DNA from 3 places in the Gordonia sp. X0973 genome. Region 3 is predicted to be linked to each of the others. Evidence: predicted binding sites of a transcription regulator. Region 3 holds the regulator's gene; each other region holds the start of a gene.
The links. Region 3 encodes LexA, which represses DNA repair genes until DNA is damaged. Its sites were predicted from a motif close to CGAACANNTGTTCG; they were not measured.
Positions count from the first base shown of each region.

Region 1: a site for LexA is predicted at 2,627-2,640, ahead of HUN08_RS04635 (HNH endonuclease signature motif containing protein). Genes of this name have one in related genera too.
Region 2: a site for LexA is predicted at 2,479-2,492, ahead of HUN08_RS08350 (HNH endonuclease signature motif containing protein). Genes of this name have one in related genera too.

Region 1 covers NZ_CP054691.1:938,277-942,462, forward strand. Annotated here, with positions in the region: gene HUN08_RS04620 (MspA family porin) at 1-502, shown strand, start outside; gene HUN08_RS04625 (MspA family porin) at 851-1,537, shown strand; gene HUN08_RS04630 (MspA family porin) at 1,587-2,225, shown strand; gene HUN08_RS04635 (HNH endonuclease signature motif containing protein) at 2,665-4,186, shown strand, end outside.
Region 2 covers NZ_CP054691.1:1,699,470-1,703,655, forward strand. Annotated here, with positions in the region: gene HUN08_RS08345 (ABC-F family ATP-binding cassette domain-containing protein) at 1-692, shown strand, start outside; gene HUN08_RS08350 (HNH endonuclease signature motif containing protein) at 701-2,464, opposite strand; gene HUN08_RS08355 (acyl-CoA synthetase) at 2,604-4,151, opposite strand.
Region 3 covers NZ_CP054691.1:2,035,782-2,039,967, forward strand. Annotated here, with positions in the region: gene hrpA (ATP-dependent RNA helicase HrpA) at 1-315, shown strand, start outside; gene nrdR (transcriptional regulator NrdR) at 340-789, opposite strand; gene HUN08_RS18365 (LysM peptidoglycan-binding domain-containing protein) at 882-1,343, opposite strand; gene lexA (transcriptional repressor LexA) at 1,492-2,178, shown strand; gene hflX (GTPase HflX) at 2,211-3,671, opposite strand; gene dapF (diaminopimelate epimerase) at 3,727-4,186, opposite strand, start outside.

The DNA.
Region 1 (4,186 bases), 1.1 Mb from region 3:
GCGCAGCCAGGAGCGGGCCATCGTGAACGCTTCGGTCGGCGGAACCCCGGTGCACCGCAACGCCGCGGTCTCCGGCCAGTACCGCATCCACATCTCCAAGCCGGCGTCGAAAATCCAGCTGCGCGCCGGGTACGTGGTCGGTTGCCAGGTCAACTTCGGCGGTGTGAAGGGCCAGAGCGGCTTCGGCACCCTGGACACCACACCGGCGCCGACGGAGATCAAGCCGACCGTCGGTTCGACGTTCACCCTCGGTCCCGGCCAGGCGACGAATTACTACATCGTCGATACCGAGAAGGCCGACGACTTCGGCAATGAGAAGCACGAGCCGAAGGTGACCTGGAAGAAGAAGGACGACGTGAAGTTCGGGTACTACAACACCCAGCTGACGCTCAACGGCTGCGCCGGCTTCGCCCAGGCGCGGTCGATCGCCAACGTGCTCGTCGAGACCAAGCACGCCACCGAGTACCTCGTCTTCTACGGGCGTCCGTTCTCACTGGGCTGATCTGCTCGCAGGGGAGTTCGACCGGCTCGGGCCGTCACCGGAAGGTGGCGGCCCGAACTGCTATCGCCGTGAAATCCGACATCTATTCCCAATCGGAAAAGTAGTCTCTGTCGGAAAAGTCGACCTAACGAGCCTGTAACAAGCGCTGAGTACGTTTCGGGCACAGCGACTGATTTGTACGGTTCGTGTCAGTGCGGTCAGGGGTTGCGGAAACTGAATTCGATGGATGATATGCGCAGGTGAACATAGGTTTGCCTTACTAGAATCCTCGTGTTTCAATTGGCCGGAACCCCGTCGTCTTCACAGGCTCCGCACGGGAATTTTTCATGTTCACCAAAGGAGAGTGAATTGAGTAAGTATCTGACCCCTGCCCGACGCGTCGCGGTCGGAACCGCGGCAGCCGGTGTCGCGGTGATTGCGGCGACCGCCCTGGTGGCCCCGTCGGCGACCGCCGACGCCCGTTTCAACCTGCCGAACGGTCGGGCTCATGGTGAAGGATTCACCATCTTCCGCACCGGCGAGAAGGTTGTCGTCGGGCCGTCGCTGGCGGCCAACGGTGCCGGCCGCTCGGCCTGGGTCTCTGGCAAGGTGCGCGTAGCGGCCCCGGGGATCGAGACCCGCGAAGCCGGCCCGAACAACGGCCCGCGCGGCGAGGATGAGCTGCCGGGCTCGAACGGTACGTCGACGACCGATGCCGCCGCGACGCTCTCGATCGGCTACGTCGTCGGATGCCAGGTGGATATCGGCACGATGGGGGCTGGTCTGAGCGGATTCGGTACGGATCCCGGTCAGGAGATCACGTCGCTGGGTGGGTCGTTTTCGTTGCCGCTAGCCCCAGGCAAGATCGTCTACGCGCAGATCGAGAAGAAGCAGCTGCAGAAGCCGGGGACTTACTACTTCTACTGGCAGCGCTCGCAGATGGAGATCCAGGGCTGCGGCGGCTATGCGCAGGCCCGCTCCATGGTGACGGTGGAGCGCACCGGTATCGACCACGACAAGGTTTCCCTCTGGGGTAAGCCCTTCTCCATCGGCTGACCGCGGCCCCGACTCACATAGACCAGAAGGAATGAACATGATCAAGAATGTGAAACGTGCTGCGGTGGCAGCGGCGGCCGTCGGTGCTTCCGTGGCCGTGGGCATGACTCTGCTGACCCCGGTCGCGCAGGCCGACACCCGGATTGTGCTTCCCAAGGAGACGCAGACCGCTCGAATGGGTGATGGCACCGTGGTGACCTTCACCCGTCTGCGCGAGCGTGCCACCATCAACCCGTCGATGGGTGGAACGCCACTGCACCGCAACGCCTGGATCTCGGGCAAGTTCTCGGTGCGCACCTCGCAGAAGGTGGACAACATCGAGATCAATCCCGGCTACATCGTCGCTTGCCAGGTCAATCTGGGCGGCGCAACCGGAAACCTCGGTGATGACGCGCTACTCAACGGAATCCCCGGCACTGGTGGCCAGGTCGAGCTCGGCCCCGGCCAGGCTCGGGCCTACTACCTGACCGACTGGGAGCACGCCGACGACTTCGCTGCCGAGAAGCACGACACGAAGACGTCGACCAAGGACACCAACCGCGCGAACTTCGGCTACACCAACCAGCAGCTGAGCCTGGCCGGTTGCGGCGGCTATGCGCAGGCCCGTTCGTTCGCGACGATCCTCGTCGAGACCGAGATGGCCTCGCAGCAGATGAGCTTCTACGGACGCCCCTTCTCGTTGGGCTGATGTAGCAGCACCTCACGCTGACCAGCGCCCCGGCAACCACAAGGTTGCCGGGGCGCTGTCCTATGCGGCGGTAGTACGGCCGACGGTGGTCGTGCGGATCCGGGTACCGACACGGTGGTCGAGTGGATCCGAGGCGCGAGCCAGATGGGTGGTCGAGTGGATCCGAGGCGCGAGCCAGATGGGTGGTCGAGTGGATCCGAGGCGCGAGCCAGATGGGTGGTCGAGTGGATCCGAGGACCGACACGGTGGTCGAGTGGATCCGAGGCGCGAGCCAGTTGGGTGGTCGAGTGGATCCGAGGCGCTAGCCGAGGAGCCGTATCGAGACCTCGTGAGTCGAAGTCGGATCGTGGACCACGGCCATCGAACGGGGTGTTGCGCGTCTCACACCTCATTGGTAGTATAGAACATACATTCGAACCAGCGATGCGAGGGGGCAGCGATGACCGGGACAGCAGCGGTCGTGTTGCCGGACTCGCCTCGCGAGCTGGCCGAGCTGCTGGACGCGGTCGTGGTGAAACTCGCCTCGGCCCCGTTGGCACTGGCGTCAGATGCCGAGGTGGTGTCGACGGTCGAAGCGTTGGAGCGGGTGTGGCGGCGGGCCGATGCGGTGAATGCCGGCGTATTCGTCGAGATCAGTGATCGCGCCCTGTGGGAGCCGCTGGGTTACAAGAAGGTCCGCGACTTCTACAGCGTCCACCTGCGCCTGGGGACGACGGAGGCCGCGCGTCGCGAAGCCGTCGCCGCAGCGATCGGTCGGTTGAACTCGATGACCGGCGAGCGGCTGCCACCCAAACGCGAACCGTTGGCCGACGCAGTCGCCGCGGGTGAGGTGTCGGCCAGCCATGTCCGCGAAGTCGAGGCGATCCTCGCGAAGATCCCGCATGCGGCCTCGGCCGCCGATGTGGATGTCGCGGTGACGGTATTGACCGAGACCGCCAAAGCCACCACCCCGGAGGATCTGCGCAAACCCGGACAGCACATCCTGGCCCATCTGGACCCCGACGGCTCGCTGACCGACGACACCGACCGGCAACGTCGCCGTGGGTTGACCCTGGGCCGGCAAGGCACCGATCTGATGAGCAAGATTTCCGGCTACGTGACCCCCGAGGTGCGGGCCAAGTTGGAGGTGTTGCTCGACAACTGGGCCGCCCCCGGCATGAACAACCCCGACGACGATCCCGAACTGCGCCTCCGCGGACCGGCACCACACCGACCAGCACCAGACGGATCGTCGGCCGGTGGTGGTGCAGCCGACGATGCCGGCAGGCAGGTGCTGATCGAGGCCCGCCGCCGTGACAACCGGTCGGCGGCCCAACGCAACCACGACGCCCTCGACGCCGGCCTGGACTGGATCCTGGGACACCAAGCGCTGGGCAAGCCGGATCGGATTCCGGCCGAGCTGGTGATCACCGTCGACGAGAACGACCTCGCGCGTCGTGCCGGAGTGGCGGTCACGGCGACCGGCGCGATGATCCCGGTCAACAACCTGATCACACTCGCAGCTGATTCGACGCCCTGGCTGGCGGTGTTCAAACACCACACCCGTAGCGTGATCGACTTCGGACGCGGTCGACGATTGGCGACCAAGACCCAACGATTGGCGTTGTTCGCCTCCGAACCGGGCTGCACCATGCCCGGTTGCACCGAACCCTTCTCCCGCACCCAAGCCCACCACGCCACACTGGACTACGCCCGCGGCGGATCGACCGATGTCGCCGACATGACCGGGGCATGCGGCCCGCACAACCGGGCCGTCGGAGCCAAGCCCGGCCAATGGGAAACCACGGTGCTCACCGACGGACCCGACGAAGGACGAACCGGCTGGCGACGCACCGGCTCCGACGAACCATTCCGGGTCAACCATGTCCACGACCCGCGCGCTTACCTACGCGCAACCGTATTCGACCCCGACCAGACCACACGCCCAGACCAGACAACCGGCGCCGACGGTGACACAGCGC
Region 2 (4,186 bases), 340 kb from region 3:
ACGAGCGGGTGGCCGACCGGACCGCGACGATCCGGTTCCCGGAACCCGCCACCTGCGGCAAGACACCGCTGATGGCCTCCGGGCTGACCAAGATGTACGGCTCGTTGGAGATCTTCAGCGGCGTCGACCTGGCGATCGACAAGGGCAGCCGCGTGGTGGTCCTCGGACTCAACGGTGCGGGCAAGACCACACTGCTCAAACTGCTGGCCGGGGCGGAGAAATCCGACGCGGGCTCGCTCGAGCCCGGTTACGGCCTGAAGATCGGCTACTTCGCGCAGGAGCACGACACGCTCGACGACGATGCCACCGTGTGGGAGAACATCCGGCATGCGGCGCCCGACGCCGGGGAGCAGGACCTTCGGGGGCTCCTGGGAGCGTTCATGTTCAGCGGCGCGCAGCTCGAACAACCCGCCGGCACGCTGTCCGGCGGTGAGAAGACGCGGTTGTCGCTGGCCGGCCTCGTCTCGTCGGCGGCCAACGTGCTGCTGCTCGACGAGCCGACCAACAACCTCGACCCGGTGTCGCGCGAACAGGTGCTCGACGCCCTGCGCAGCTATACCGGCGCCGTCGTCCTGGTCACCCACGATCCCGGCGCGGCGGCCGCCTTGGACCCGCAACGGGTGATCTTGCTGCCCGACGGCACCGAGGACCACTGGTCCGACGAGTACCAGGAATTGATCGAACTCGCCTAGGTGAATTCTCAGTAGGGCGGGTCGCCGTCGGTTTCGCGGGGGTGTTCGCGTCGGCGTCGGGTTTCACGGTCGGCGGCGATTTTCTCCTCGGCGAGGCGTTGTTGGCGATTGGCCTCGCGTTCGGCTCGTCGGCGGGCGTGCTTGGCTTTGGTGCGGTCTCGGGGTTTGGGGTCATCGGGTGCCGGCGACGTCGGAGCGGCGGGCTTCGGGGCGTGCCATGTGATGGTGTCGAGGCTGGGGAATAGCGCGGAATTGGTTTCTGCGGGTCCTGGGAATCGAATTCCTTCGGGGGAGACGACCTCGGAGAGTAGGCGGCCGGTGCTGTCGCGGTATTGGTCGTCGACCCAGCCGCTGCCGAATGTTTTGAGGTTGTGGTGCATGCGGCATTTGGTGGCCAGTCCGTCGGGGGTGGTTTGACCGCCGGCGGTGGGGTCGTCGTGGTCGTATTCGGCGACGTGGTCGATATCGCACTGCCATGCGGGCTTGTCGCAGCCGGGTATCGTGCAGTATCCGTCGCGGGTGCGCACGAAGGTAGCCAGCGCCGTCGATGGGCGGTATGGATCCGACGGCAGGTGCGTCGGTAGGGACGTTTCATCGAGGTCGTTGCTATCGGCCGGGTTGAGGGGGCGGAGGCGGATGTCGTCACGAGTGAGCAGGTCGCGCAGGTGTGCGGCGGAGATGACGCCGTGTCCGTCGATGAAGGCGGGTTCGTCGTCGCGACCGTCGACGGTGGTCTGGCTGGCGATCACTTGGACGAGCACCCGGCCCTTGGCCACTTCCTGGTTTTGGTGGTCGGCGATCCATTGCGCCAGCGCGCCGGGCTCGGGGATGTCGGATGCGCAGTCGTGGGTGCCGCAGTCGCATTCGAAGCGCAATCCGCTGAGCAGTGAGAACAGCGCATCGCAGCGTCGGGCCGATTCGCTGCGCGGATCCTTCTTGCAGACTTTTCCGGCGAGCAGGAACACGTTGCGCAGCGCGATGTTGGCGTCTTGAGCGGTCATCGTCGCACCGAGGGTGGCCATGCCGTCGGCATCGGGCAGGACCCACACCGACCGGGAGGCCTTGGCCTTCTCGTGGCGACGACGGACTGCGTCGGGGTCGTGCCGGAAGATGATGCGGTCGATGAGGTCGGTCAACCGCTTGTTGGACCAGGTGCCGGTGCGGGAGTGCAGTCGGGCGGCGACATCGAGGTCGATCGTCTTCGACCAGTCCTGGCCGTCGATCAATTCGGTTCGGGACACCGCTAACCGGAATTGGCGGGGGCTGATGATGCCGTCGCGCAGGCAGCGCCCGATGGACGGGATGCGGTCGCGCATCGCGATCGCCTCGGCCAGCCACCTATCGCCCTGACTTTGACTGATGCCGCGGCTCATGGCGATCCGGGCAGCGGCTTGGGTTTCGATGTCGAGCATCCGGACCCCGCGCGCCGAGGCCTCCGGTCTACCGGTGGCGACCAACCCCGAATGCATGGCCCCGATCTCGCGATACTCGATCCAGGCCAGCATCGCGTTGGCCTTGCCGGTGTGTGTGAGAACATCGACGGTCCACTCCGGATCGCCCAGCGCCAGCGACGCGGCCGCCCCGACCGCCTGGGCGCGCTGACACCAGAACGCCTCGTCATCCCAAGCATCGGGTTCGTCCCACGGTGCGGGGTGATCCCAGATGAGGTCGTAGCAGTTGTCTGACGCGGAATCGAGCCCGCCGCTGTCCCCACCCGACGGGATATCGCCGACGGATGCCCCGTCATCCGCTGCCGCCGTCTCGGTCTCCATACCTCGACTATATGGGAACACACATTCGAATACAAGGCCAAAAGTGCAGATCAGAGTCTATTGGACCTCGGCGATCTCCGGCGCCGGGCGGGGGTTCGTACGCGCTTGTCGAGCCCCCATCGGGTTCCTGATCGTCGGCCTAGGCCGATTCGGTGTAGCGCTTGCGCAGCTCGCCCTTGACCATCTTGCCGGTGGGCGTGCGCGGGAGGTCGTCGAAGAAGTCGACCGACCTGGGGGCCTTGTAGGAGGCCACGGATTCCTTGGTGAACGCGATGAGTTCGTCGGCGAGCGCCGCCGACGGCTCGTAGCCGTCGGCCAGCTGGACGCAGGCCTTGACCTGCTCGCCCATCTCGGCGTCGGGGACACCGATCACCGCGACGTCGTACACCGCCGGGTGGTTGATGAGCACGTTCTCCGCCTCCTGCGGATAGATGTTCACCCCGCCGGAGATGATCATGAACGCCGACCGGTCGGTCAGGTAGAGAAAGCCGTCGTCGTCGAGGTAGCCGAGGTCGCCGGTGGTCGCCCAGGTCTCATGCTGGGGATGTTGGCTCTTGCGCGTCTTGTCCGGGTCGTTGTGATAGACGAACGGGACCTCGTCGCGCTCGAAGTAGATGGTCCCGACCTGGCCGGCGGGCAGATCGCGGCCCTCGTCGTCGCAGATGTGGACGATCCCGAGTACCGCCTTGCCGACCGAGCCGGGATGGGTGAGCGCATCGGCCGAGCCGATCATCGTGACCCCCGCGGCCTCGGTCGCCGCGTAATACTCGTTGAGTACCGGCCCCCACCACTCGATCATCTGCCGCTTGACCTCGGCCGGACAGGGAGCCGCCGCGTGGATGGCGGCCTTCATGCTCGACACGTCGTAGCGGTCGCGGACCTCGGCGGGCAGCTTGAGCATGCGGACGAACATCGTCGGCACCCATTGGCTGTGCGTGACGCGGTATTCGTCGATGAGGCGCAGCGCCTCCTGCGGCTCGAATCGGTCCATCAGGATCGTGGTGCCGCCCAACGAGTTGACCATGCCGCAGTAGCGCAGCGGCGCCGCGTGGTAGACGGGCGCGGGGGAGAGGTAGACGGTGTCGGCGTCGAATCCGTAGGCCGGCCCGAAGACGGCCGACACCATATCGGGCACCTCGTCGACCTGCCCCACCGGCAGCGGCGGCTTGATCCCCTTGGGACGCCCGGTGGTGCCCGACGAATAGAGCATGTCGGTGCCGCGGGGCTGATCATCGAGCGGTTGCGCGGAGGCCGCGGAACGGATCTCCTCGTAGTCGGCGAAGCCGGGGACGGGACCACCCCAGGCCACCCGTCGGCCCGGAGCGGCGAGGGCCTCGATCTCACCGGAGTCGGCGACGGCGGCGGCGACCGCCGCCGACGCGAAGAGCGCCTTCGCACCGCAATCGGCGAGGATGAAATTGGTCTCGGCCGCCGTCAGATGGTGGTTGACCGCGGTGACGTACAGGCCGCTGCGGATCGCCGCCCAATACACGTCGAATGCGCGCAGGTCGTTGTCGGTGACCATCGCGACGACGTCGCCGCGTCGAAGGCCCAAGTCATCGCGCAGATAGTGTGCGATGCGGGTCGAATTCTCGTCGAGTTCGCGGTAGGTCACCTGCTCGCCGGAGGATGGCTTGACGATCGCGGGCTTGTCGGGGGTGCGGGCGGCATGGACTCCGGGGAACATGTCGCGAGGGTACCGCCGCCGCGATCGGGTCCGCC
Region 3 (4,186 bases):
GACGGATTCGTCGGCGAGACACCGGTGGACCGGTTGGCCTCGCTGCCGCGCTACCTCGACGCCGCGCTCATGCGGCTCGACGCCGTGACGGCCAACCCCGCCCGCGACCGGGATGCGACCGCGGCCGTCGACCGGGTCGTGGAGCGGTGGAATCTGCGCCTGGCGCAGCTGCCGGAGGCCCGCCGGGAGCCGTTCAACGAGTATGCGCACTGGATGATCGAGGAGTTGCGGGTCGGGCTCTACGCCCAGCGACTCGGTACCGCGGGCACCGTGTCGGAGAAACGGGTGATCAAGGCGTTCGACGCCTTCGTCTGAGCCGCCTCGCCGGCGGTGGATCGGTCAGCCGCGGTCGGACTGCAGGGAGTCGATCTCCCGTTGGAAGTCTTCGAGCGACTCGAACGAGCGGTATACCGAGGCGAACCGCAGATAGGCGACCTCGTCGAGATCGCGCAGCGGCCCGAGGATGGCCAGCCCGACCTCGTTGCTCGGCACCTCGGCCGAACCCGAGGATCGCACCGCGTCCTCGACCTGCTGCGCCAACTGGGCCAGCGCATCCTCGTCGACCTGCCTGCCCTGACATGCCCGCCGGACGCCCCGCATCACCTTCTCGCGGCTGAACGGCTCGGTCACGCCGTTGCGCTTGACCACGGCCAACACCGCATTCTCCACCGTGGTGAACCGGCGTCCGCATTCCGGACACGACCGACGACGGCGGATCGCCTGACCCTCGTCGGCGAGACGGGAATCGACGACCTTGGTGTCCTCATGCTTGCAGAACGGACAATGCATGAGCCCAACAATACCGACGGCCCGGGCAGTGCTCCGACTACCCGACGCACTGCGGCAGCCGATGCTGCCGCGCGACTGGGCGCCGCCCACGCTTATCGGTAGACCGGGGCCACGAGCGCCTGGCCGGCCGTCAACTGCGACGACGGCAACCCGTTCAACGCGCGCAGCTGATTGATCACCGCCTGGCGCGGCATATCCGGGGCGACGCGCGCGGCGACCGAGTTCAATGTCTCGCCTCCGCGCACGTGGACCACCGACGTGGCAACCGGATCGGGAGCAGTGCTCGCCTCGTAGTTGCCGCCGACGATGGCGAAGAGCCAGACCAGCCCGGCGAGCGCAGCGCCGACGAGGATCGCCGCGGCGCTCCCCCGGCGACGGGCGATCACCCGCTGCTGCCGGCTCTGGACCGGGGCCACCGGCGCAGCGCACCGGGTGCCGCGGTCCGGCCGGGGATGGTGGGAACGGCCGTCGACCGGGCGGCGCCGGGTCTGGGCGGGACGGAGCGGGCGCGGAGCCGGGCGGACTGCCGGGCGGTGCATCACTGGTGCGCTCATGTCGGTTCTCCTCGTTCGTGTGTTCGATGAACTCTTGTTCGAAGTTTTACCACGAGGGTCTGACAAAGTCTCGCGACACGTCGAACAAATGTTTGAAGGTCGCGGCTTTCTTCGCTAGCGTTGTGGCAACGAGCAGAGGAGAAACATCATGGCCAAGAAGAAGTCGGCGGAGTCCGGCCTCACCGACAGCCCCGCCGCGATCGAGGCGACCCTGACCCAGCGTCAGCGCGACGTGTTGGAGGTGATCCGCAAGTCCGTCCGCGAGCGCGGATACCCGCCGAGCATCCGCGAGATCGGTGACGCGGTCGGCCTCGTGTCGACCTCGTCGGTGGCCTACCAGCTGAAGACCCTGGAGAACAAAGGCCTGCTCAAGCGCGATCCGCACCGCCCCCGCGCGGTCAACGTCGCGGCGGACAAGAAGGGGCCGCCGCCCGGTGGCGCCGCGGCCGAGGGAATGCCCACGCCGACCTATGTCCCCGTCCTCGGCCAGATCGCCGCGGGTGGCCCGATCCTCGCCGAGGAGGCCATCGAAGACGTCTTCCCCCTCCCGCGAGAACTCGTCGGCGACGGCAACCACTTCCTGCTCCGCGTGGTCGGCGAATCCATGATCGACGCGGCGATCTGCGACGGCGACTGGGTGGTAGTGCGACAGCAGAACGTCGCCGACAACGGCGACATCGTCGCCGCCATGATCGACGGGGAGGCCACCGTCAAGACCTTCAAGCGCGACGGCGCGCACGTGTGGCTGATGCCGCACAACCCGCTGTTCGACCCGATTCCCGGTGACCGCGCGGTCATCCTGGGCAAGGTCGTGACCGTGATGCGCCGGATCTGATCCGGCCCCTGCTCTGATCCGATGCGGCGCCGTCAGGCGTCGACGCGGGTGAACTCGACGAGTTCACCCGCGAGCGCGGCGGGAACCCGCACGCGCATCTTGGTGCCCGTCGCATGGTGCTCGGTCGAGTGGATCTCGCCGTCGGCATGGATCCGCGAGACGAGATCGCCGCGCGAGAAGGGGAGGTCGACGAACATCTCGACGTCCCCGCGCCCGATCTCGGCGCGGATGGCGTCGAACAGCTCCGGGAGCCCGGCGCCGGTACGCGCCGAGACGAACAATGCGCCCGGCAGCGCCGCGGCCAATTCGGCGTGTTTGAGGTCGTCCATCGCGTCCAGCTTGTTCACGACGAGCAACTCGGGCGGCAGCGTGCCGTCCCGCGCCTCGTCCGATACCTCGCGCAGCACGGTCCGCACAGCGTTGACCTGGTCCAACGGGAAGGCTTCCGAGCCGTCGACCACGTGCACGAGCAGATCGGCGTCGGCCACCTCCTCCAGTGTCGACCGGAACGCCTCCACCAGTTGCGTCGGCAGGTGCCGGACGAAACCGACGGTGTCGGTGAACACCACCTCGCGGCCGTCGTCCAGCCGTGCGCGGCGCGTCGTCGGGTCCAGGGTGGCGAACAAGGCATCCTGCACCAGCACGCCCGAACCCGTCATCGCGTTGACGAGACTCGACTTGCCCGCGTTGGTGTAGCCGACGACGGTGATCGTCGGCACCCCGCTGCGGTGCCGGTCCAGACGCTTCACCGTCCGGGCGGTCTTCATCGCGCGGATCTCCCGGCGCAGCTTGGCCATCCGCTCCCGGATCCGACGGCGATCGGTCTCGATCTTGGTCTCACCCGGACCGCGCAGGCCCACGCCGCCGTTGCTGCCCGCCCGACCACCGGCCTGCCGTGACATCGACTCGCCCCAGCCGCGCAGCCGGGGCAGCATGTACTCCATCTGCGCGAGGCTGACCTGCGCCTTGCCCTCCCGACTGGTCGCGTGCTGGGCGAAGATGTCGAGGATCAGCGCGGTGCGGTCGATGACCTTCACCTTGACGACCTTCTCCAGCGCGTTGAGCTGGGCGGGCGTCAACTCGCCGTCGGCGATGACGGTGTCCGCGCCGGTCGCGACGACGATCTCGCGCAGCTCACCCGCCTTGCCCGACCCGATGTAGGTGGCCGCGTCCGGGCTGGACCGGCGCTGGATCAGCGCATCCAGCACCTGCGACCCGGCGGTCTCGGCCAACGCGGCGAGTTCGGCCATGTTGGCGTTGGCCTGGGCGATGGTGCCCGACGTCCAGACGCCGACGAGCACGACCCGTTCCAGGCGCAGCTGCCGGTACTCGACCTCGGTGACGTCGGTGAGTTCGGTGGACAAGCCGGCGACGCGCTGCAGCGACGCCCGATCGTCGAGTTGGAGTTGACCCGTCGTCGGCGCATCGTCCGTGCGAAGCGCGCCGGGCGGAGTAGAAACCGCGGGGTCCGGGGACAGTTCTGATTCAGTCATACCCGTCCATCATGACACCGCGCGGACGTCGTGCGCGAGCCGATTACCTGCACCCTCAGTCGAGGGCGCCCGTGAACAGCTCGCCGCGCGCGACGAGGCGCGACGGACCGCGCAGGGTGCTGGTCGTCCCGCCGTCGTCGATGCCCACGTCGACCCGGCCGCCGGGAACGGTGATCCGCAGCTTCCCGGAGTCCCGCCCCAGGGAGGCGAGTAGTGCGCTGCCCGCCGCGACCAGGCCCGTTCCGCAGCTGCGCGTCTCCCCCACGCCGCGTTCGACGACCCGCATCGATGCGACGAGGGTGTCGCCGTCGGCCACCGGTTCGGTACACAGCTCGACGTTGACCCCCTCGGGGAACACACCGGTGTCGAATCCGACCGGACCGGACAGGTCGAGGGCACTCAACTCGCCGTGCGACAAACCCGGAACGACGCAGGCCAGATGGGGATTGCCCACGTCGACGGCGATCCCGGTGAAGGTCCTACCACCGATCGTCGCCGAGGAGGTCACCCCCCGG